Regions from separate parts of the Flavobacterium sp. H4147 genome, predicted to be linked through region 2. Evidence: riboswitches for the same ligand, from Rfam matches in the RefSeq annotation. Region 2 holds a riboswitch; the other holds the start of a gene.
The links. Region 2 has a riboswitch for S-adenosylmethionine ahead of P2W75_RS02445 (homocysteine S-methyltransferase family protein). Riboswitches for the same ligand answer to the same signal wherever they lie in the genome.

Region 1: another riboswitch for S-adenosylmethionine. It lies ahead of P2W75_RS15370 (TlpA disulfide reductase family protein); the one in region 2 lies ahead of P2W75_RS02445 (homocysteine S-methyltransferase family protein).

Annotation. Positions count from the first base shown of each region.
Region 1 is NZ_JARKNB010000003.1:258,791-270,293, forward strand. It holds gene P2W75_RS15365 (aminotransferase class V-fold PLP-dependent enzyme) at 1-1,371, opposite strand, end outside; gene P2W75_RS15370 (TlpA disulfide reductase family protein) at 1,429-2,418, opposite strand; SAM riboswitch class I at 2,660-2,760, opposite strand; gene P2W75_RS15375 (nitronate monooxygenase family protein) at 3,047-4,132, opposite strand; gene P2W75_RS15380 (nuclear transport factor 2 family protein) at 4,145-4,525, opposite strand; gene P2W75_RS15385 (SDR family NAD(P)-dependent oxidoreductase) at 4,599-5,333, opposite strand; gene P2W75_RS15390 (4-oxalocrotonate tautomerase family protein) at 5,340-5,558, opposite strand; gene P2W75_RS15395 (YceI family protein) at 5,563-6,117, opposite strand; gene P2W75_RS15400 (Crp/Fnr family transcriptional regulator) at 6,484-7,056, opposite strand; gene P2W75_RS15405 (DoxX family protein) at 7,220-7,621, shown strand; gene P2W75_RS15410 (LytTR family DNA-binding domain-containing protein) at 7,791-8,558, opposite strand; gene P2W75_RS15415 (sensor histidine kinase) at 8,539-9,555, opposite strand; gene P2W75_RS15420 (thioredoxin family protein) at 10,134-10,868, opposite strand; gene P2W75_RS15425 (organic hydroperoxide resistance protein) at 10,960-11,370, opposite strand; gene P2W75_RS15430 (alpha/beta fold hydrolase) at 11,463-11,503, opposite strand, start outside.
Region 2 is NZ_JARKNB010000001.1:561,977-573,479, reverse strand. It holds gene P2W75_RS02465 (HEPN domain-containing protein) at 1-493, shown strand, start outside; gene cobA (uroporphyrinogen-III C-methyltransferase) at 486-1,259, shown strand; gene P2W75_RS02455 (bifunctional precorrin-2 dehydrogenase/sirohydrochlorin ferrochelatase) at 1,429-2,010, shown strand; gene P2W75_RS02450 (NAD(P)/FAD-dependent oxidoreductase) at 2,209-3,261, shown strand; SAM riboswitch class I at 3,589-3,706, shown strand; gene P2W75_RS02445 (homocysteine S-methyltransferase family protein) at 4,027-5,031, shown strand; gene metH (methionine synthase) at 5,361-8,036, shown strand; gene metF (methylenetetrahydrofolate reductase [NAD(P)H]) at 8,208-9,164, shown strand; gene P2W75_RS02430 (class I SAM-dependent methyltransferase) at 9,337-9,990, shown strand; gene P2W75_RS02425 (dicarboxylate/amino acid:cation symporter) at 10,184-11,407, shown strand; gene P2W75_RS02420 (aspartate aminotransferase family protein) at 11,486-11,503, shown strand, end outside.

The DNA of each region.
Region 1 (11,503 bases), on a different contig from region 2:
CCATTTTTTATAATTTAAAGCTACTTTTTCAATCGCATCGCAGATATAAAAAAGTTCTTCATTACTCATAATTGGATGCAATGATAAACGAACCCAGCCTGGCTTATTGGTTTGATTTCGCTGCAGTAATTCATTCGTAATTTTAGCAGATTTCTTTTCATTGATGTTGAAGAGATAGTGCGCGTATGTGCTTGCACAAGACCATCCGCCGCGGACCTGAATTCCAAAACGATCATTTAAAAGTCTAACAATCAAATTATAATGAATATCTTCAATTACAAAAGAAACACAGCCAATACGCTCTGTAGTTAAATCTCCCAAAATAGACAGCCCTTGTATTCGTTGAAGTCTCGAAAAACAAAGATCAAGTAATTCTTTTTCTCTGTTTTTAATATTCTCCACACCCATCTTTTCTTTTAATTCTAAAGCCAAAGCGGTTCTGATTACCTGAAGAAAACCCGGAGTACCGCCATCTTCTCTAACTTCTATAACATCGCTGTAGCAGTATTTTCCCAACGGATTGGTCCATTTTACATTTCCTCCGCCTGGATTATCAGGAAAATCAGATTGGTATAATTTTTCATTGAAAACCAAAATACCGCAGGTTCCTGGTCCGCCTAAAAACTTGTGAGGTGAAAAGAAAATCGCATCTAATTGTTCTTCAGTATTTTTTGGATGCATATCAATTTTGACATACGGTGCCGAAGCTGCAAAATCTACAAAACAAAGTCCGCCGTTTTGGTGCATGATTTTAGCTAATTCATGATACGGCGTAATAATTCCCGTAACATTCGAGCAAGCCGTAAACGAACCGATTTTTATACTTCTGCCAGCATATTTTTTAATTTCCTCCGAAAGAACTTTTGGATCAACCAAATTGTTTTCATCAGGAGGAAGAATGACTACTTCAGCATTGGTTTCATACCACGAAACCTGATTAGAGTGATGTTCCATATGCGTGATAAAAACTACAGGCCGGTCTTCTTCTGATTTTGTTCGAAGAGCCATGATACGCTGTAGTTTAGACAACGCTGCTGTCATTCCGCTTCCAGTTGTTACCAAAACATCTGATTCGCTGGCATTAACCGACTTTTTAATAATGTCTCTCGCATGCTGATAGGCATGTGTAGATGTTTTTCCTGTTTGACTTGAAAGTGAATGCGTATTGGCAATCATTGGACCAATTTTATTAAGCATTATATCTTCGATCGGGGCGTATAACCTTCCGCTGGCAACCCAGTCTGCATACACTAGATTTTGCTCTCCGTAAACCGATTCGAAAGTATGGTTAATTCCTACGGTGTTTTCTCTAAACTTAGAAAAGTAACACTCAGGTTCTGTTGGTTTTGTTGTTGGCTCAATAGCATTCATATCCTTATCATTTTTAATTAACTAAATTGTATTGTCGTTATTTCTTTTGGATTGGTTTTAAATTTTATTCTCCAAAAGACTTTTTAATGTAGATTGTAATTCTTCTCCATGCAGGTTTTTGGCGACGATTACTCCTTTAGGATCAATTAAATAATTGCCAGGAATTGCTCGCACACCATATAATTTAGCAACAGCGCTATTCCAGAAAAGCAAATCAGAAACGTGTGTCCATGTTAAATTATCGTCTTGAATTCCTTTAACCCAATTTTCTTTCTTTTTATCCAATGAAATTGCCACAATATTGAATCCTTTATCATGAAATTCTTTGTAGGCTGCCACAATATTCGGATTCTCTTTTCGGCATGGCCCGCACCAAGAAGCCCAAAAATCGACCAAAGTATATCCTTTTAAATTGTCATAAAGGCGAACTGGTTTTCCATCAGGATCATTGGCAGTAAAATCAGGGGCTTTTTTACCAACAGCTAATCCGTCTAAAACGGTAACCAGTTCTTTTAGTTCTTTCACATAAGTAATGTTTTGAAGGCTTTTGTCTAATAGAGCAATATTTTGTGTAATCTGCTCTGGAGATAATCGATACGACCAGTTTCTATACAGCACATAAGCCGAAACAATAGATTTTGGATTTTCTATTATGAATTTGCTGATTTCAACATCTTTGGTTTTTTTATAGGTTTCGAACAAATCTTGAGAAGCCGAACCTTCAACCACAGAAGCAGTATAATATTTCTTCGGACTTAATTTTACTGTGATCGGGTCTTTCTCAAGGAAAATATACAATGGCGAACTTTCTGTATTGACGCTTAATCCATACAATTCTGGCGTTTTTACTTTTGTTTTAAAACTAAAATTTCCGTCTTTTACTTTTACCGAATCAATCGTGGTAAACATTTTATTGTGAAATTTTTGCAGGTAAACATATTGTACTACAGTGTCGGCAACTGTTCCTTTTAATTGTAAATTGTTTTCTTGAGCCTGAGTTTGAAAAGCTCCAAGAAATAAAGCAAAACCTAATAGTATTTTTTTCATTTTATTTTTAGTTTTAGATTAGACAAAAGGATTTCGGGCTAATGTCAAAAAGCCATCAGCGTATGATATTAAAAAAGAAAATCTAAGTAAAAATTAGTGCTTTCGCATTCGGAAAACCGCCAGACTATTTTCTTCGAAAATTAAATTTAAAAGTTCGTATCCTGCGTACAAAGTCGATTCTGTTTTCATTTTAATACATTTTTAATATCGATGATCTTAAACAGATTTTCTGAAAAAATCTTTCTTATCTGTCCGCATGCAGCGGAAGGATTTAGCACCTTATTCGGCAACAGGTTGCTAAGACTTCACTGGGCCTATTCCCTCAGTCTTTCTGGATAAGTATCATTATATAATTTTTCTGCGATACAAATATATATTAATTCTACCGAATTAGTCAAGTTTAAAATAAGTTTTTTTTATTTTTATTGAAAAGAGATTGATTAAAAGAATCCAAACACCTATAATTAAAGCAATTATACAAAAATATAAATTTGAGAATTTCATCATTTTATAATGTAAATCATGTATCAACCTCAATATAATGAGCCAATTTGATTTTGTATGATAGTAAAAAAAACTCATTTCATAACCGAAATGAGTTTGTCTTGTTAAAATTTACAATTCAAGTTTATGATTTCAATCCTGCAAAATGAGCTGTTGTTTCTTCAATCAAAGCATTCATCAAGGCAGCAGCTTTAGTATGTTTTAAAATTGGCGAAATCTGACCGCCCCAAAATAAAATCATGTCCCATTTCTGCTGTTCGATTGCCGCTTTTCGTAACGGTGCAATAAATGTAGTTTGAAGCGGGAAAGGTAAATATCCGAATTCTTTTCCTGTCATTTGTTTGGAGACACGGCTGGTTAAACCACGCCCGAGTCTTCCTGTATAAGCTCGTGATAAAGTGGTATATTTGGCAGCATCAGAAAACAACATCTCTTTGTGAATAGGCAAAGCGTTTGATTCATCAGTTGCTAAAAAAGCCGTTCCAATCTGTGCTGCACTTGCGCCTAGTGTTAAAGCTGCTGCAATTCCTTTTCCGTCTGCGATACCGCCGGCTGCAATAAATGGCGTTTTTATTTTTTCGCGCATTAACTGCAGTAATACAAAAGTTCCTGTTACAGATGATTCTGCATCAGTTAAAAAAGAAGGACGATGTCCGCCAGCTTCAAAACCAGACGCTATAATCATATCCACTCCGGCATTGTCTAAAAATATAGCTTCGTCTAAGGTAGTTGCCGCTCCTACTGTTACAATTCCAGATCTACGGCATTGTTCTAAAACATCAGCTGAAGGCACGCCAAACATAAAACTGAAAACTTTTGGACGAATGTCTAAAATTACCTGTAATTGGTTTTCAAATCGGGATTGAAAAGGGGCTGGTTTTTCTGGTAACGGAATTTCAGCTTCATCATAATAAGGTTTGAATAAAGCCGCCGTTTTATCGAACTGTTCATCTGTTAAACCTGACTGTGGAATATCGTGGTCTGAAACCCAAAGGTTAATATTATACGGTTTATGAGTTGCCGTTTTTATTTGTTTATCAATTTCAAAAATTTCCTGCGGTGTATTGGTGTAGGCTCCGTAACCGCCCAATCCGCCAGCGTTAGAAACCGCTGCTGTCAGCTCAACTGTTGATAGATTACCGCCAAAAGGTCCCTGAAGAATTGGATAATCGATTCCTAATAGTTCCGATGCTTTTGTATTGTACCACATGAGTGAAGATTTTTAGTTATTGCTTACGTCTGTGAGCATTTTATTTACGATAAGCCATTGTCCGTTTATCTTATGGAAAGATAAAAAATCCCGATAATTAAAGTCGTACATTTTAACATTTAATTCCGCTACAGCGATAGAATTGACTACTCGTATATCAATAATTTCACCTTTAAAAGGTTTACCGGAATCTTTAGGACTTTGTCGGTTTTTAACACCATCCAAATACAAATCAACTGTTTTAAAGTAAGGCTGATTTTTGACATCTCCGAAAAGGAAAGTTCCGGGCTGAAAAATGCTTCCCAAGAGCATTTCATCACCTTCATAAATTCCTTTAAAATAATAGTTTTCTATTGCGTTGGTAATTACTTTTACCGCTTCCTGATTTTCCATTGTACTTGTATTTTGAGCTTTTATGCCCTGAAAACTCCAGAGCATAAAAGCTGTTATTAAAATAGTTTTCAACTTAGTTTAAATTGTGTCCGGCACCTTTTCCGCCATCGACATTGATAATTGTTCCGGTAATAAAATTGCTTGTGGCAACGGTATACACCATTTCGGCAACATCATCAATCTCCCCTACTCGGTTTAGCAAATGAAGTCCTGCATTGGAATCGGCATTGTCACCATGCATTGGCGTGCGAATTACGCCCGGCGCAACAGTATTTACACGGATATTTTGTTTTCCAAATTCGGCCGCTAACTGAATGGTTAAAGCATGGATAGCGCCTTTACTCGCAATGGGAGCTGTAGCCGGCCATCCGCCTAAACCGTGATTTACAAGTGGTGTTCCAATATTGATTACCACACCGTCTTTTTGTTGTAACATTTGCGGTATAACGGACTGAGTTGTAAAATAAGTTCCTTTTAGATTTGTTTTTAAAAACTTATCCAAATAAGCTTCATCAACTTCCAGAAAAGGTTTGCTTTCGAAAATTCCGGCATTATTGATTAATACATCGATAGAACCGAATTTTTGAATTGCAATTGCCGCCAGTTTTTCGCCGGTTGCTTTTTGGCTTACATCTCCTGCAGACATAGCCAGATTATCTCCTGCTCCTAATTCGGCGAAAGCTTTCTCCAAAGTATCTTCATTCAATGAATTGATAACTACGTTATGTCCTTTTTCTAAAAAATATTTTGCGATTCCTTTTCCAATTCCCGAAGCGGCTCCGGTTACGATTATAGTTTGTTTTTTCATGATGTTTTATTTTTTATCGGCTGTAATGCCTTTTTCTCTTAATACTGATACTTGTTCGCCTGCATACCCCCAATCGTCGAGTTCGATTTCCTGAATTACAATATGGGTTAAATGCGGGTCTTTGTTTAATACTTCGGTAATTAAATTGGTAATACCGCTTATTAACTGCTGTTTCTGCTCGCGGGTAACGCCTTCGCGGGTCAGTTCTAGTTTTACGTAAGGCATGATCTTAGTTTTGAGATTGTCCAGAAAAAAAAGCTTCGGCATTGATTGTAAAATCAAGTTCAAAGTCGTTGTAGATTAAAGTGTCTCCCAGATCTTTAAAGAAGTTTCCAGATCTGAATTTGATGTCGTAAAGCGTACGGTCAATTACCAGTTTTCCTGATAAAGCTGCAGTGTTTGAGTGGTTTTGCAGTGATACTTCAAATCCGGCAGGATGCGTGATATCTTTTATAGTCAGATTTCCTTCCAGATAAAAATTACCATTTAAAAGTTCTTTTACATTTAGAATTTCAAAAGATGCGGTTGGGAATTTTTCTATTGAGAAAAAATCATCAGAAGCAAGATGTCCGGCAAACTGTGCATTAGCTGCAGCATCACTTATATCTAAGATTTTGATTGAGGTTGTATCGATTACCACATTTCCTCCTTTTATTTTTCCATCACTAAAGATGAAATTTCCATTTTTGATACCAATTGTACCATTATGTGCGCCGGTTACTTTTCTCCCGATCCAATCGATTCTGCTTTCTGAGCTTACGATAGTATAATTTATTGTTTCCATTTTTATTGTATTTAAAAGTACAATACAAAGGAACGGCGGTTGTCAAAATTGGTTACGTGATGTAGATCACATTCTTTTTTTTGAGTGGCAAAGGTCTAAAGGGACAAAGCTGCAGGGGTTTTTATATCAGCTGTTTTGGTCTCTCACAATTTTGCAGATTGAACAGATTACTGTTTTGCGTATTTTTTTGTTTCACGCAGATTTTGCAGATTTATACAGACACAAATTATCAGCTCAATCTGCAAAATCTGCGAGAGCTTATACTTTAAGCTTTTGCGAGATTAATCACTTTTTGTTTAATCAGCTTAAAGCAGCCAAATCTGCGTGAAACAAAATCATTTTAATCTTAATAATCTGTGCAAAAAACTACGAATTATGAAGTCTGCTTAAAGTTTCTCTGGAAACGCCTAAATAAGCGGCAATTAAATGTTTGGGAACGAGATTGTATAATTGTGGATATAAGGCCAAAAGTTCTTCGTAACGGGTTTTGACATTATTATTCATAAAGGATAAAAGTCGTTTTTGAGAAGCGATATAACCTTTATTGGTTCTCCAGCGGAAGAAATGTTCTATCTGGTGAAACTCAGCGCAGAGTTTTTCGCGGTCTTCGCTGGAAAGACACAAAACCTCAGCATCGGTAATGCAATCTACATTTATAGAAGCCGGAGTTTGATTGTAGAGTGCATTATAATCAGAAGCCCACCAGGTTGGCATAGCAAACTGAAGAATGTACATTTTGATTTCGTCATTAATAAAGAAGGTTTTCAAACAGCCTGAAATTACAAAATATTCATGGTTTACTTTATCTCCTACGCCAATAATAGTCTGACCTTTTTTGAAAGACAAGGGTTTAAAATGAGAATAAAAGTAATCAAACTCTTCTTGTGTGAGTGATACGGTTTTCGAAATATGTTCTTGTAAAATGGCTTTGGCTTCCATCCTTAAAATAAAAATGTTTTAGTTCTGTAAAGTTATTAAATCAGATGAACTTACAGATTGTCTATTTCAGAAATCGATTTGTCCGTTTCACCTAATTTATGATATGAAATCGATCGCCATTGACGCAATTTTGTCCTGTTTAACAACTTAAAAATTTAAAATCATGAATGCAAAAACAACAAAAATTATTTATTGGACAGGAATTATTTTAACTTCTTTATGGTTTGGTGCCAGCGGATTTTTTGAATTGACAACCAACAAACTGGTGTGGGAAATTACACAGCTATTAGGATATCCAGCGCACTTTATTTACATTCTGGGTGTTATGAAAATTTCGGGAGTTATTACGCTTTTAATTCCAAACCGATTATTACGCTTGAAAGAATGGGTATTTGCCGGAATATTTTTTGACATCATATTTGCTTTCTTTTCAAAACTAGCTGTTTTAGGTTTTGGTGCAACAATAGATGCTATTATTGCTTTTGTTATGGTTAGCGTAACGTATGCTATGTTTAGAAGATTATACAGCGTTACCTACATTCTCAATTCGAAGGACGAGAAATAAAAAGCTAAGAAAGGTTTAAATGAAAAAATAAGCAGATCTTTAAAAATAAACATGAAACAAATCTCGTAAAGTATTTACGTCTTTACGAGATAGTTTTGTTATAACTAAAGACAAATCTGGAAAAATTGACACTGATTACTGAGTCAAAAAACTGCATTGATAAAAAAAATTACCTATTCTCCAGCCAGCTTAAAAATGCCGTTGTTTTTTCCTTTCCTACCAATAATTTTTCTTCGGTTGGAATGGTTAATTTGATGATTAATTTTCTTGAAAAGTAATGTTCTGCTTCTCTTATGGCTGAGAAATTTACCAGATATTGTCTGTTGAGTCTGAAAAACTGAATAGGAGATAATAATTTATGAACCTCATCTAATGACTGTGCAATTTGATATTCGGTCTTATCAAAAGTCATGATTGTCGGAGTTTCATTTTTAATGAAGAAAAACGCAATGTTTTCTGTCTGAATCGTTTGGTATTTATTGTTTTTGAAAACCAGAAAACTGCTTTTTCCTGTATTTTCGCCTGTTCGGGTTAAGAGATAATCAAAATCAGGCATCATTTTTTTATTTCTTTGGAAGAAGTTCTTCAACTCTCCCGTCTTTTTAATTGCCTGCGAAATGCTTTCTCTTGAAAACGGTTTCAAAACGTAATCAATTCCGTTTGATTTAAAAGCTTCGATAGCATAATCGTCAAAAGCGGTGCAGAAAATAACCGGAGATAAAACCTCAACATTTTTGAAAATCTCAAAGCATAATCCGTCTGCAAGCTGAATATCCATAAAAATCAAATCGGGCTGATCGTTTTCTAAAAGATAACTCACAGCGCCGTCGATACTCTGAATATAAGATACAATCTGAACGTCGGGTCTGATACTTATAATAAGCTGGCCAAGTGCTTTGGCCGTTTTTACTTCATCTTCAATTATTACGATAGTCATAAATCAGGGGTATTTTAACTTTAAAAAGGGTTTCCGTTTTATCTATTTCAATTTCCTTGTTAACCAAATGCAGAAATCGCTGGTTGATATTGTCCAAACCAACTCCGGTTGACAAAGTACCTCGTTTGAGCTGAATTGGATTTTCGATCACCAGAAATTCATTTTCGGTATATAATTTTATATGCAGAGGTTTATCGAGCGAAACAACATTGTGTTTAATACAGTTCTCAATCAATAACTGAAGCGAAAAAGGCGGAATTGCCGAATCGTACTGCTTTGGATCAATTTCTTTTATAACATCAAATCCGTCTTCAAAACGCGCTTTCAGCAGATATACATACGAATCTAAAATTTGAAGTTCTTCTTTTAAAGAAATCAAATCCAGTTTTCGGCTTTCTAATGTAAAACGATAAAAATCAGATAATTTCAGGATAAAATCAGAACTCTGCGGGTCCTGCATATCCACCATCGATTTCAACGTATTCAAACTGTTAAATAAAAAATGCGGATTTACCTGCTGTTTCAATAATTCGTACTGCGCTCCCAAATTTAAAGCTTTGGTGCGTTCCAGTTCTACTCCCATTTGCTGTGTCTGGTAGTTTTGAAACAGAAGATGCAGGAACATATACACAATGAGGTTGATCAAAACACCGCGGAGTTCGAACATTATGGGCGCATCCATTTTTGACACCTGAAAAAGTTCTTGATGCGCAATTACCAGAATTACCATCAGCAGAATTCCCAACAAAACACTCAACAGCAATTTCCAGTTAAAAAGGCTTTTGTTAGTTCGTTGTGATGAAAATTTTGGTAAACTATAAATGTTGTAATACCAAATAAAAAGAGAAAACAGCAGTGTAATCGAAGAGTTTATAATAAGGTCTCCAGGCGTAGAATCGGCATCAAATAATTTGGGTATTGAAGCCATTACCGCCAGAGCGATAGAGCTTCCCCAAATGACTTTGAGCGAAACCTGAAAGCGTTTTGCTTTTTCCATAATTGTATTTGTTTGGTTATCCTGTTGGTCAAAGATAGGTTTATTTTGAAAAAATTATTTCAGGCTGATTCAGCTGATTTTTATTTTTTTTAAACACATAGAAACATAGTTTTTTGCTTTAAGAATTAGATTAGAGAAAAAACTAGTTTTTACACATAGCTATGTGTACTCAAAACAAATCTTATCTGTCTTTTCAAAAAGTATTTTGTTTTGAAAAAATTATTTCACGCAGATTGCAAAAGAGTTATGCAGATTTAGCTGATATTTATTTTTTAAACACATAGAAACATAGTTTTTTTTTTTACTTTAAGAATTAGGTCAAAGAAAAAACTAGTTTTTACACATAGCTATGTTTACTCAAACAAATGTTGTCTGTTTTTTCAAAAATGTTTTGTTGTGAAAAAATTATTTCACGCAGATTAAAAAGATTAAAGCTGATAAATGCTGATTTTTTATTTCTGACTTAAAAACACATAGCTATTGTTTATTTAAACAAATGAAATTTCTTTTTACGCAAAGCAAAACTATGTCTCTATGTGTTAAAAATTAATGAAGCTTCATCAATATAGAACAAAACCTTAAGCACGTTTTACACCTAAAACAGCTCCTGAATTCATATCCTGTACAAAACCAATAATTTCGAAATCCTGTGTATTGAAATTTTTAGGCAGACGAACTGTTGCTGTTCCTTTTTTCACTTTATTCAAATCAACTGATTGCAACTGACGAACGATTTGATAATGCGTTAAAACACGATTGGCATTTTCTCCTCTTTTTATATTGCTTTTGGCTTCTTTTTGAACCACAGCAATAAACAAACGACTGTTTTTTGAAGTCCCTTCTACACTATAGTTTACTGAAAGGTTATTATCAATTTGATACGTTTCTAAACTCAAAGAAGCAGAAGCAGGTTTGACAAGTGCCGATTTGATTCCGTTTCGCAGACTTGTTTCCTGAGAACCTACATAATCTATTTTTCCGTTAATGATAACCTGAGGTGTGTAAATAGGATCTTTTCCCATGAATTTAGCATAATCGTATTGTCTTTTCGTATAATCGGCATTACTGAAAATATCTTTCCAGCCTTGTTTGTCCCAATAATCTACGTGATAAGCCAATACATAAACATTCTTGTCTTTTAATTCATTCTGAATTCTTCCAGACAATTCATCAGCTGGCGGACAGCTCGAACAGCCTTCTGATGTATATAATTCTAAAAGGGCAAACCCTTTTTTATCTGAATTGCTTTGTGCGAAAATGGTGTTTCCCATTAAAAGAAACAGCATTATAAAAGTGGTAACTATATTTTTCATTTCATTTTGAAGTTAAAGGTTATTGGTTAGGAGTTAAAGGTTAAGAATTAGGTTTCAACAACTCATAACCCCTAACCTATAACTTATAACTTTATATGATATTAATATCTACATAAATATTTCCTCTCGTAGCTTTAGAATACGGACAGGTTTGGTGTGCCTGTGCTGCTAAAGCTTCTGCCGTTTCGCGGTCAATTCCCGGAAGACTGATGTTTAAACGTGCCTGCAATGAATATTCACCTTCTGTTACACATAAATCTATTTCTGCGTCTACAGCTGTTTCTGACGGAAGTTTAACTCCCAATTTTGAAGCGGCGATTCCTAATGCTCCAATAAAACAAGCCGACCATCCTGCAGCAAATAACTGTTCTGGATTTGTTCCCGGACGTGATGATCCCGGTGCGCTTAATTTGATATTTAATTGTTCGTCTGAACTTTGAGAAGCTCCTTCTCTACCGCCTGTGGTGTGTGTTTTTCCTGTGTATAATACTTTTGTGCTCATGATAATTTTAGATTTTAGATTTTAGATTTTAGATTTTAGATTTTTAAAAATCGCTTCGCTCTTTTTGGAATTTAATTTTTAATTCTCAATTTTTAATTTTTAAAGCCAGCTACGTCAATAATTGCTTGTGCAA
Region 2 (11,503 bases):
ATACTTCTACGAAATCTTAAAACCGTTAGCTGATGTAACCAACTTAACAGAAGCTGATTTTGTGGATTGGGGTAACGCTGATAATTATGTAAAAGCAGTTGGAGTTGGAGAATGTGCTGGTGTTGTGATCGATTTAGTGGCAACTTTATTGTTTGAAGCTAAAGAGAAATTGATTTTGGCTCAGGAATCTTTCGACGAGAAAAAATGGTCTGACGCAATTTATCATGCTTACGCTGGATTTGTAAATGGGGCAAAAGCTTTATTGTTGGCAGAAAACCAAAAAACAAACCACCACGCAGGAATCGTTGATTTGTTTGACACTGTTTTTGTTGATACCAATAAAATCGAATTGAATTCAACTTTTAAAGACTTAGTTTACCAAATCAATAAAAATGAACCATCTGAAGCTTTCGCTAAAGATTACATTGCACAAGCAACCGTTTTCTTTGATAAAATCGAAACATTCAGAGCACAAGAATTAGCAAATGCTTAATATAAAACCCAAAATAACTTTAGTCGGTGCAGGTCCGGGCGATCCTGAATTATTGACGCTAAAAGCTGTAAAAGCATTGGCTGAAGCTAATGTGGTTTTATACGACGCCTTAGCCAACGAAGAAATTCTGGATTACGCACCAAAAAATGCCATCAAGATTTTTGTTGGAAAAAGAATTGGAAACCATGCTTACACGCAAGATCAAATCAATCAACTGATTGTAGATAATGCGTTGACGTACGGAAATGTAGTTCGGTTAAAAGGCGGAGATCCATTCATTTTTGGAAGAGGAGGGGAAGAAATTGATTTTGCAGAAAGTTTTGGAATTGAAACACTTGTCGTTCCCGGAATTTCATCTGTAGTGGCAGTTCCGGCAAGTCAAGGAATTTCAATAACAAAACGAGGAGTTTCAGAAAGCTTTTGGGCTATTACAGGAACTACATCCGATAGAAAATTATCTTCAGATGTAGCTTTGGCGGCTCAATCTTCTGCAACAGTTGTAATCTTAATGGGAATGCACAAACTGCCTCAGATTATCGATTTGTTTCAAAAAGAAAACAAAGGAAATCTGCCAGTTGCGATCATTCAAAACGGAACAACAGCAGAAGAAAAAGTGGGTGTAGGAACAGTAGATTCGATTTTAGAAATCGTAAAAGAAAAAGAATTAGGTTCTCCGGCCATTATCGTTTTAGGCGAAGTGGTAAAAGAAAGCCACAAGCTAAAAGGGTTTTACGAAGAATTTTTATCAAAAGAAATCGCAAGATAGAGTTCCGAAGGAACGAGTGATTTTGTAGCGTCGGGTTTTAACCCGATGTAGCAAAAAGCATTAAAAGAAATAACAAGATAAGTTCCGAAGGAACGACCGATTTTGCATCATCAGGTTTAAACCCGATATTTACATAAAATTGTTCCGTTAGGAACTACATATTGGTAACATGGAACAAAACGAATTATATCCAATATTTCTAAAGCTTCATAATTTAAATGTATTGATTGTAGGTGGAGGAAATGTAGGTCTGGAAAAGCTTTCATTCTTGCTCAAGTCAAGTCCGAATGCAAATGTTGAGGTAGTAGCAAAAGAATTTCATTTAGAAATAAAAGTTCTTGCTGAGAAACATCCTTCGATTACATTGACCAAATCGAAGTTCAAAAAGAAAATGCTCAAAAAGCGCCACATGGTAATCGCTTGTACAGATAATCTTGAAGTCAATAAAAGAGTGTACGATTTAGCCAGAAAACGCTATTTGATTTGCAATATAGCCGATACGCCAGATTTATGTGATTATTATTTGGGCGGAATCGTAACGAAAGGAAATGTAAAAATTGCCATTTCGACTAACGGAAAATCGCCAACAACAGCCAAAAGGCTTCGGGAGTTTTTCGAAGAAGTAATTCCAGAAGATATCAATCAAATGGTTGAGAATCTGAATGAATACCGAAAAACGTTAAAAGGTAATTTTGAAGATAAAGTAAGGAAGATGAATGAAATAACAGCTTCTTTGAAAAATAAAGAATAACAAAAAAGTTCCGAAGGAACGGCTGATTTTGTAGCGTCGGGTTTTAACCCGATGTAAAAGAATGAATGAGATTACCTCTTCATTAAAAAATAAAGAGTAAAAAAAGTTTCGGAAAGAAATTAATGATAAAAATCATTGAAAGTACAAGGATTTATTCGTTTCTTTGCGTTATTAAGAATGATTATAAACAACAACATAATGATTAAAACAGATATACTTATAATTGGAGCAGGCCCAACAGGTTTATTTGCCGTTTTCGAGGCAGGATTATTAAAATTGAAATGTCATATCCTAGATGCTTTGCCACAACCAGGAGGACAGCTTTCAGAATTATATCCTAAGAAACCAATTTATGATATTCCTGGATTCCCAGAAGTTTTAGCCGGAGATCTTGTAGACGGGCTAATGGAGCAAATCAAACAATTTGAGCCAGGTTTTACTTTAGGAGAACGTGCAGAAACAATCGATAAACAAGAAGACGGAAGTTTCATAGTAACTTCAAACAAAGGAACTAAATTTCACGCACCAGTTATTGCAATTGCTGGAGGTTTAGGAAGTTTCGAGCCTCGTAAACCACTTATCGAAGATATCGAGTTTTATGAAGATAAAGGAGTAAAATACTTCATCAAAAATCCTGAGAAATTCAGAGATAAAAGAGTTGTTATTGCAGGAGGAGGAGATTCAGCATTAGACTGGTCTATTTTCTTAGCAAACGTAGCTTCAGAAGTAACTTTAATTCACCGTAGAAACGAATTTAGAGGCGCTTTAGATTCTGTAGAAAAAGTACAGGAATTAAAATCGGCTGGAAAAATCAAATTAATCACTCCAGCAGAAGTTATCGGAATCAACGGTGCTGAGCATGTAGAATCATTAGATATTGAAGAAAACGGAGCACACCGTAAAATAGAATGCGACTATTTCATCCCGCTTTTCGGATTAACACCAAAATTAGGTCCAATAGGAGATTGGGGATTAGAAATCGAGAAAAATGCTATTAAAGTAAACAATGCATTAGATTATCAGACCAATATTCCTGGAATCTTCGCCATTGGAGACGTAAATACATACCCTGGAAAATTAAAATTAATCCTTTGCGGTTTCCACGAAGCAACTTTAATGTGTCAGGCAGCTTACCAAATCATCAATCCGGGTAAAAAATACGTATTGAAATATACAACAGTATCTGGAGTAGACGGTTTCGACGGAACTCGTAAAGAAGCTCCTAAAGCAGTTGTTAAAGCGATTGTTTAATCTTAGGTGCTGAGGTTCTAAGGGACTAAGGTGCTAAGGTTTTATATATAGAAAGCTCAAACTTTTATAGTTTGAGCTTTTTTATTTTTATCGATTAATGGAAAAACATAGCCAGAACGCAACGTATAGACAATATATTATCACGATCCGCATGAATTATAACAATGTGTACCCAAGCCAAGGTTGAAACCTTTGGCTATATTTGAAAAACTGAAGTCAAATTTTAAAACTTAGAACCTTAGTATCTTAGAATCTCAGAACCTTAAAAAAAACATTTGCAAATCGTATTGCCATTTCATACCTTTGCGCTGTTCTTAAAATTATTGTTCGTTATCACGAAAGGCGGAGGGATAGACCCGATGAAACCTTAGCAACCCTTTACTATAAAGAAGGTGCTAAATTCTACTTTGTATCGTAAACACACGGTATTTAAGATAGATAACACAAATACATTCTCGTATTTCCCAAAACTTTTCTAGACAACATACAAATAATTTACTGAAATCAATTTCGGTAAGAGCGAATCATTGGCGCATTTTTGCAGTCAATAGTTCCCGCTTTCGCCTATATCTCTCCGTTTCACTACGAGGATAACGGCTCAATCGGGGCTAATGAACCAGCAATAGTGCACTTTGGAATTAATGTGAAAAAAAATATCGAAGACTAAACCCGACAGGTTTTTAAAACCTGTCGGGTTTAAATAGAGTCTTCAAAATTATAATTTAAAAAAGCTTTGTGCCTTAGTGCCTTAGCGGCAAGAGAAAGATGTCGATTACAATTCAAGAAGCAATAAAGAAAAATATCCTAATCCTTGATGGAGCAATGGGAACTATGTTACAACGCTACAACTTCTCTGAAGAAGATTTTCGTGGCGAACGTTTCAAAGATTTCCCGCATCCGTTAAAAGGAAACAACGATTTATTATCCCTAACACAGCCACAGGCCATTCGTGATGTTCACGCTGCATATTACGAAGCTGGTGCAGATATCGTAGAAACCAATACATTTTCGGGAACGACAATTGGTATGGCCGATTATCATATGGAAGATTTGGTTTACGAACTAAACTACGAATCGGCTAAACTGGCAAGAGAAGTTGCGGATGAATTCACAGCAAAAAATCCGGAGAAGCCGCGTTTCGTAGCAGGTTCAATCGGACCAACAAACCGTACGGCAAGTATGTCACCAGATGTAAATGATCCAGGTTACAGAGCCGTAACTTTTGACGATTTGCGAATTGCATACAAAGAGCAAGTAGAAGCTTTAATGGACGGAGGTTGCGATTTGCTTTTAGTAGAAACGATTTTCGATACCTTAAACGCAAAAGCGGCACTTTTTGCCATTGAAGAAGTAAAAGAAGAACGAAATATCGATATTCCAATCATGGTTTCAGGTACGATTACCGATGCTTCAGGAAGAACGCTTTCTGGACAAACGGTTGAAGCTTTCCTGATTTCAGTTTCACATATTCCGTTATTAAGTGTTGGTTTCAATTGCGCTTTAGGAGCCGATTTGTTGAAACCATATTTAAAAACATTGGCGCACAACACAAGCTTTAATGTTTCAGCGCATCCAAATGCTGGATTACCAAACGCTTTCGGACAATACGATGAAACACCAGAACAAACTCAGGCATTCATCAAAGAATATTTAGAAGATAATTTAATCAATATCATTGGGGGTTGTTGCGGAACAACTCCAGATCATATTCGATTAATTGCTGAAGTTGCAAAGGATTATAAGCCGAGAGTGGCGCCGGTTAACGCTTAATATAATTTCCCTTCGTTATGTGTACGGATTAAAATCCGTCCCTACAAATGGTTTTGAGCCGATGGCTCTTTAAAAAAAAGTTCCGTAGGAACGAAATATTTTGTAGCAACGGAATTTATTCCGTTGAATATAGAAGTGATTTACGAAAGAGTTCCATGGGAACGTTATATGGATTATGAAAATTCGATAGATATATACGAATCACGCCCAAAATAACAAACATATATACCTACAAGGTTTCGAAAACCTTGCAGGAAAAAAATAAATAAGTTCCGATAGGAACTAAATATTGGTAGCAACGGAATTTATTCCGTTGAAAATTGAAAGAAATGACAGAAAAAAGAAGAGACCTTGTATTATCAGGATTAGAACCTTTGATTATTACGCCAGAAAGCGTTTTTGTAAACGTTGGAGAGCGTACGAATGTAACGGGTTCGCGAAAATTCCTTCGATTAATTAAGGAAGAGAAGTATGACGAGGCACTTGATATTGCAAGACAGCAGGTAGAAGGAGGAGCGCAGATTATCGATATTAATATGGATGAAGGAATGTTGGACGGTGTAACTGCTATGACCAAATTCCTAAACTTGATTGCTGCAGAGCCAGATATTTCGAGAGTGCCAATTATGATCGACAGTTCGAAATGGGAGATTATCGAAGCGGGTCTGAAAGTAGTACAAGGAAAAAGCGTTGTAAACTCGATTTCGCTAAAAGAAGGCGAAGAAGCCTTTATTCATCACGCCAAATTAATCAAACGTTATGGTGCGGCTGCTATTGTAATGGCTTTCGACGAAGTAGGTCAGGCCGATAATTACGATCGCCGAGTTGAAATCTGTCAGCGTTCGTATGATATTTTGGTCAATAAAGTAAACTTTCCTCCGCAGGATATTATTTTCGATTTGAACATTTTCCCAGTGGCAACAGGAATGGAAGAACACCGCCTGAATGCACTGGACTTCTTTAGAGGAACAAAATGGGTTCGCGAAAACTTGCCGCATGCACATATTAGTGGTGGTGTAAGTAACGTTTCGTTTTCTTTTAGAGGAAATGACGTGGTTCGTGAAGCAATGCACTCGGTATTTCTATATCATGCGATCAAAAACGGAATGACGATGGGAATCGTAAATCCTGAAATGTTGACGATTTACGATGATATTCCGAAAGACTTATTAGAGCATGTTGAAGACGTAATTCTAGACAGACGTGACGATGCTACAGAAAGACTTTTAGATTTTGCAGAAAACGTAAAAGGAGAAGTAAAAAGCGACGAAAAAGCGGTTCAAGAATGGCGTTTAGGATCGGTTCAAGATCGTATTACACACTCATTGGTAAAAGGAATTGATGCTTTTATTGAAGAAGATGTTGAGGAAGCGCGTTTAGCAGCTACAAAACCAATTGAAGTTATCGAGATTAATTTAATGGCCGGAATGAATGTCGTTGGAGATTTATTCGGAAGCGGAAAAATGTTCCTTCCTCAGGTAGTTAAATCGGCTCGTGTGATGAAAAAAGCAGTGGCGTATTTATTGCCGTTTATTGAAGCGAGTAAACAAGCAGGCGACAAACAAGGAAACGGAAAAATCCTGATGGCGACTGTAAAAGGAGACGTTCACGATATTGGAAAAAACATTGTTTCAGTAGTTTTGGCCTGTAACAATTACGAGATTGTAGATTTAGGAGTAATGGTACCTCCAGAGAAAATTATTTCGGCTGCAATTGAGCACAATGTAGACATTATCGGATTAAGCGGACTAATCACTCCTTCGCTTGACGAAATGGTGTATTTAGCCAAAGAATTAGACAAACAAGATATTAAAATCCCGATTATGATTGGCGGGGCAACAACTTCACGTGCGCATACCGCCGTGAAAATTGCACCTCAATACAGAGAAACTGTTATTCACGTAAACGATGCTTCGAGAGCCGTTACTGTTGCAGGAAACCTGTTGGATCATAACCGAAAAATATACGCGGCAGATATTCGTGCAGAATACGATTCGTTTAGAGAAACATTTTTAAATCGTTCGAGAGATAAAAACTTCTTAACGATCGAAGATGCTCGTAAAAACAAACTACCGTTGGATTGGAGCGAATATACTCCAGTGAAACCAAAAGTAATTGGAGCACAAACAATCGAAGTAGAATTGGATGTTTTGGTTCCGTATATCGACTGGACGCCATTTTTCCAAACTTGGGAATTGTATGGAAAATATCCAGCAATTTTAACGGATGAGGTTGTGGGCGAACAAGCAACTTCTGTTTTTAATGATGCTCAAGCAATGCTGAAAGTCATTTTAGCAGAGAAAAAACTAAAAGCAAAAGGTATTTACGGAATCTTCCCTGCGAATCAGGTAAATGACGACGATATCGAATTGCGTGATGAAAACGGAAAAGTTCTAGAGAAATTCTTAACGCTTCGTCAGCAGTCACAAAAAACGAAAGGTGCGCCAAATATCGCTCTAGCCGATTTTATTCTGCCTAAAGAAAGCGGAATCGAGGATTATATGGGAGCTTTCTGTGTAACCACTGGTTTTGGTGTAGACGAATGGGCTGCAGAATACGAAAAGAATCTAGATGATTATAATTCGATTATGGTTAAAGCACTTGCAGATCGTTTTGCAGAGGCTTTTGCCGAATATCTTCACGAGAGAGTACGTAAAGATTTCTGGGGTTACGATTCGGAAGAATCTTTAACTAACGAAGAATTGATTAAAGAGAATTATAAAGGAATTCGTCCTGCGCCAGGATATCCAGCTTGTCCGGATCACTTGGAGAAACCAACAATCTGGAAACTTTTGGATGTTGAAAAACAAATAGGCGTAAAACTGACAGAAAGTATGGCAATGTGGCCGGCTTCTTCGGTTTCGGGATACTATTTCGGGAATCCAAAAAGTAGATATTTCGGGCTAGGAAAAATAAAAGAAGATCAGGTAACAGATTACGCCAAACGCCGAAATGTACCACTTGATTATGCAATGAAATGGTTAAATCCTAATATAGCAGATTAACGAAGTTATTTTTGTTTCAAGTTTCAGGTTTCAAGTTTGCACAAAGCTTGAAACTTGGAACGTGAAACCTGAGACTTTGAAACAAACAAAAATGATTGATTTAAGTTTTTGATTTCAGATTTTTTACACAACAGACTCAAAACTCTTAATTCATAACTCATAACTCAAATAATGAAAGTAACAGAACATATAGAAAACGCCAAAGGAAAAACATTATTCTCATTTGAAATTATTCCTCCTCAAAAGGGGAAAAGTATTCAGGAATTATACGATAATATTGATCCGTTAATGGAGTTTAATCCGCCCTTTATTGATGTAACGACTTCTCGTGAAGAATACATTTACATTGACCGCGGTAACGGACTTTTGGATAAAAAATTGACACGTATGCGTCCGGGAACGCTTGGAATTTGCGCTTCTATAAAACATAAATATAATGTTGACACAGTTCCGCATTTGCTTTGCGGCGGGTTTACCAAAGAAGAAACGGAATACATGCTGGTTGACTGTCATTATTTAGGAATCAACAACGTAATGGCTCTTCGAGGCGATGCGATGAAAGACGAACAATCTTTTGTGCCAAAAGCGGGGGGAAATCATTACGCAATTGATTTGGTAAAACAAATTAAGGATTTAAATTGCGGAAAATATCTGCATGAAGTAATCGATGCCGACAACAAAGCCGATTTCTGTATTGGAGTGGCTGGTTATCCAGAAAAACATTTAGAATCTCCTTCTTTACAATCAGATTTAAAAAGATTAAAAGAAAAAGTAGATGCTGGAGCTGATTATGTGGTAACGCAGATGTTTTTTGATAATGCTAAATATTTCGCTTTCGTAGAAAAAGCAAGAGAAATGGGCATCACAATCCCGATTATTCCAGGAATCAAACCGATTGCCGTTCAAAGACATTTACAAGTTTTACCACAGATTTTCAGAATTGATTTGCCAGAAGATTTAATTGATGCAGTAGACAAATGCAAAAATAACGCTGAGATCAAACAAGTCGGAATCGAGTGGGCAATTCAGCAGTCATTAGAATTAAAAGCAGCTGGAGTTCCATTTTTACACTATTATTCAATGGGTAAATCGGAGAATATCCGTCAGATTGCGAGTCAGGTTTTTTAATTGCTCATATAACTTTGTCAAAGTTTTAAACTTTGACAAAGTTATTCCAATGTAGTTTGTAAAATTGGAATTTGAAATTTGGACTCGAGCGATAGCGAACAGGCGAAGCAATTTTCAAATTTGGAATTTGAATTGAGATATTGTTTAATTTAGAAGTCTAAATTTTCACACCATGAAAAATGAAGAATTACAAGCCATAGCCTCTCAATTAAAAAATCCAACAGGAGAGAAAGGAATTGAAATGGGAAATATGATGAACGAAACAAACATCAATATGACCAAACATTCCATCCAAAATCTAAATATATCTCAAGGAAATAAAATTCTGGAACTCGGGCACGGAAATGCAGGTCATGTAGAATTTCTTTTTGAACAAGCACAAAACCTAAAATATTACGGACTTGAAATGTCTGAATTGATGTTTAAGGAAGCACGTCAAATCAATAGAAATTTTGTTTCTCAAAAACAGGCATTTTTTTCGATTTATGACGGAAATAAAATACCATTTGAAGACGAATCTTTCGATAAAATATTCACTGTAAATACCATTTATTTTTGGCAGAAGCCTGAAGAATTGCTTTCAGAAATTTACAGAGTTTTAAAACCAAATGGAAATTTCTGTTTGACGTTTGCCGAAGAAGATTTTATGAAAAAACTGCCTTTTACTCAATTTGAATTTGAGCTTTACAGTACTGAAAAAGCACAAAAATTAATTGAAAAAACAGCTTTTCAAATGATTTACACCGAAACTCAGACCGAAAAAGTAAAAAGCAAAACAGGCGAATTAGTCGATAGAGCTTTTACTACCATAGTTTTGGAGAAGTAAAAAATAAATACATTTTACATAGAAACATAGATTTATTTTGATTTTAATCGAAAAGAATTAAAAGAAAAAACACATTTTTTCACAAATAGCTATGTGTATTTAAACAAGTTAAACACCTTTGTAGGCAAAGAGGACTATGTTTCTATGTGTTTAAAAATTATTTGCCACAGAATCTTAACCCAATTGTATCACGATGGAAACTAAAAAAATCAATTTTCTGCAAAGTTACAGCAGTATACTTCTGCTTCTTGGAGGTATCGCCATTGGAAGTATTTTTGGATTAGTTTTTGGAGAAAAAGTTCTAGTTATAAAACCAATTGGAGATATTTTTCTGAATTTGCTTTTTACAGCAATTATTCCGCTAATCTTCTTTACCATTGGTTCTTCAATTGCAAATTTGGAACAGAAAGAAAAGCTTGGAAAACTATTCTTTATCATGATTTTGGTTTTTCTTTCCACTATTCTGATTTCAGCAATCGTCATGATTTTTGCCGTTTACCTTTTCCCGATTCATCAAGATATTGCTGTTGCGAAAGTACCGTTTGAAAATATAGAATCCGGATCTGTTGGAGATCAGATTGCAAAATTAGTTACAACCAATGATTTCTTCGAATTATTGTCTAGAAAAAGCATGCTGGCGCTGATTATATTTTCGTTTTTAATTGGTTTTGCCACCTTACAATCAGGAGAAAAAGGAAATGCTTTCAAGAGTTTTCTGGATTCTGGAAATGAAGTCATGAAGCAATTGCTGTATATCATCATGAAATTAGCACCAATAGGTTTAGGAGCTTATTTTGCCTATCAGGTTGGTATTTTCGGCCCCCAATTGTTTGGTGTGTATGCAAAACCTATGGCGGTTTATTACGCGGCTTGTGTATTTTACTTCTTCGCATTTTTTAGTTTGTACGCGCTTGCGGCTGGCGGAAAAAGAGCTTTTAAAGTTTTTTGGAGCAATAACATCACGCCTTCTTTAACCGCAATAGGAACGTGCAGCAGTATCGCAACCATTCCGGCAAATCTAGATGCAGCGCAAAAAATGGAAATCCCGGCGCATGTGCGGAATCTTGTAATTCCACTTGGTGCTCCACTGCATAAAGATGGTTCAAGTATGTCATCCATCCTAAAAATCACCTTTCTGTTTGCCATGTTTGGAAAAGATTTCACAGAACCTTCAACGATTCTTTTGGCCTTAGGAATTACGGTGATTGTTTCTATTGTAGAAGGCGGAATTCCAAATGGAGGTTACATTGGAGAAGTTTTAGCCATTACCGTTTATGGTTTTCCAATGGAACAGGCTTTGCCAGTTGCTATGATTCTAGGAACTTTAGTTGACCCGATTGCCACTTTGTTAAATGCCAACGGTGATGTAATTTCATCGATGCTCGTTTCGAGGTTTTCGGAAAAAACGAAATGGTAGCTTCTCTTTAAAAAATATAAATTTTAATAACCCTTTTCATCTGCGCAATCTGCGCAACATAACTAATACAGCAAACTTATGAATTCAATACTACAG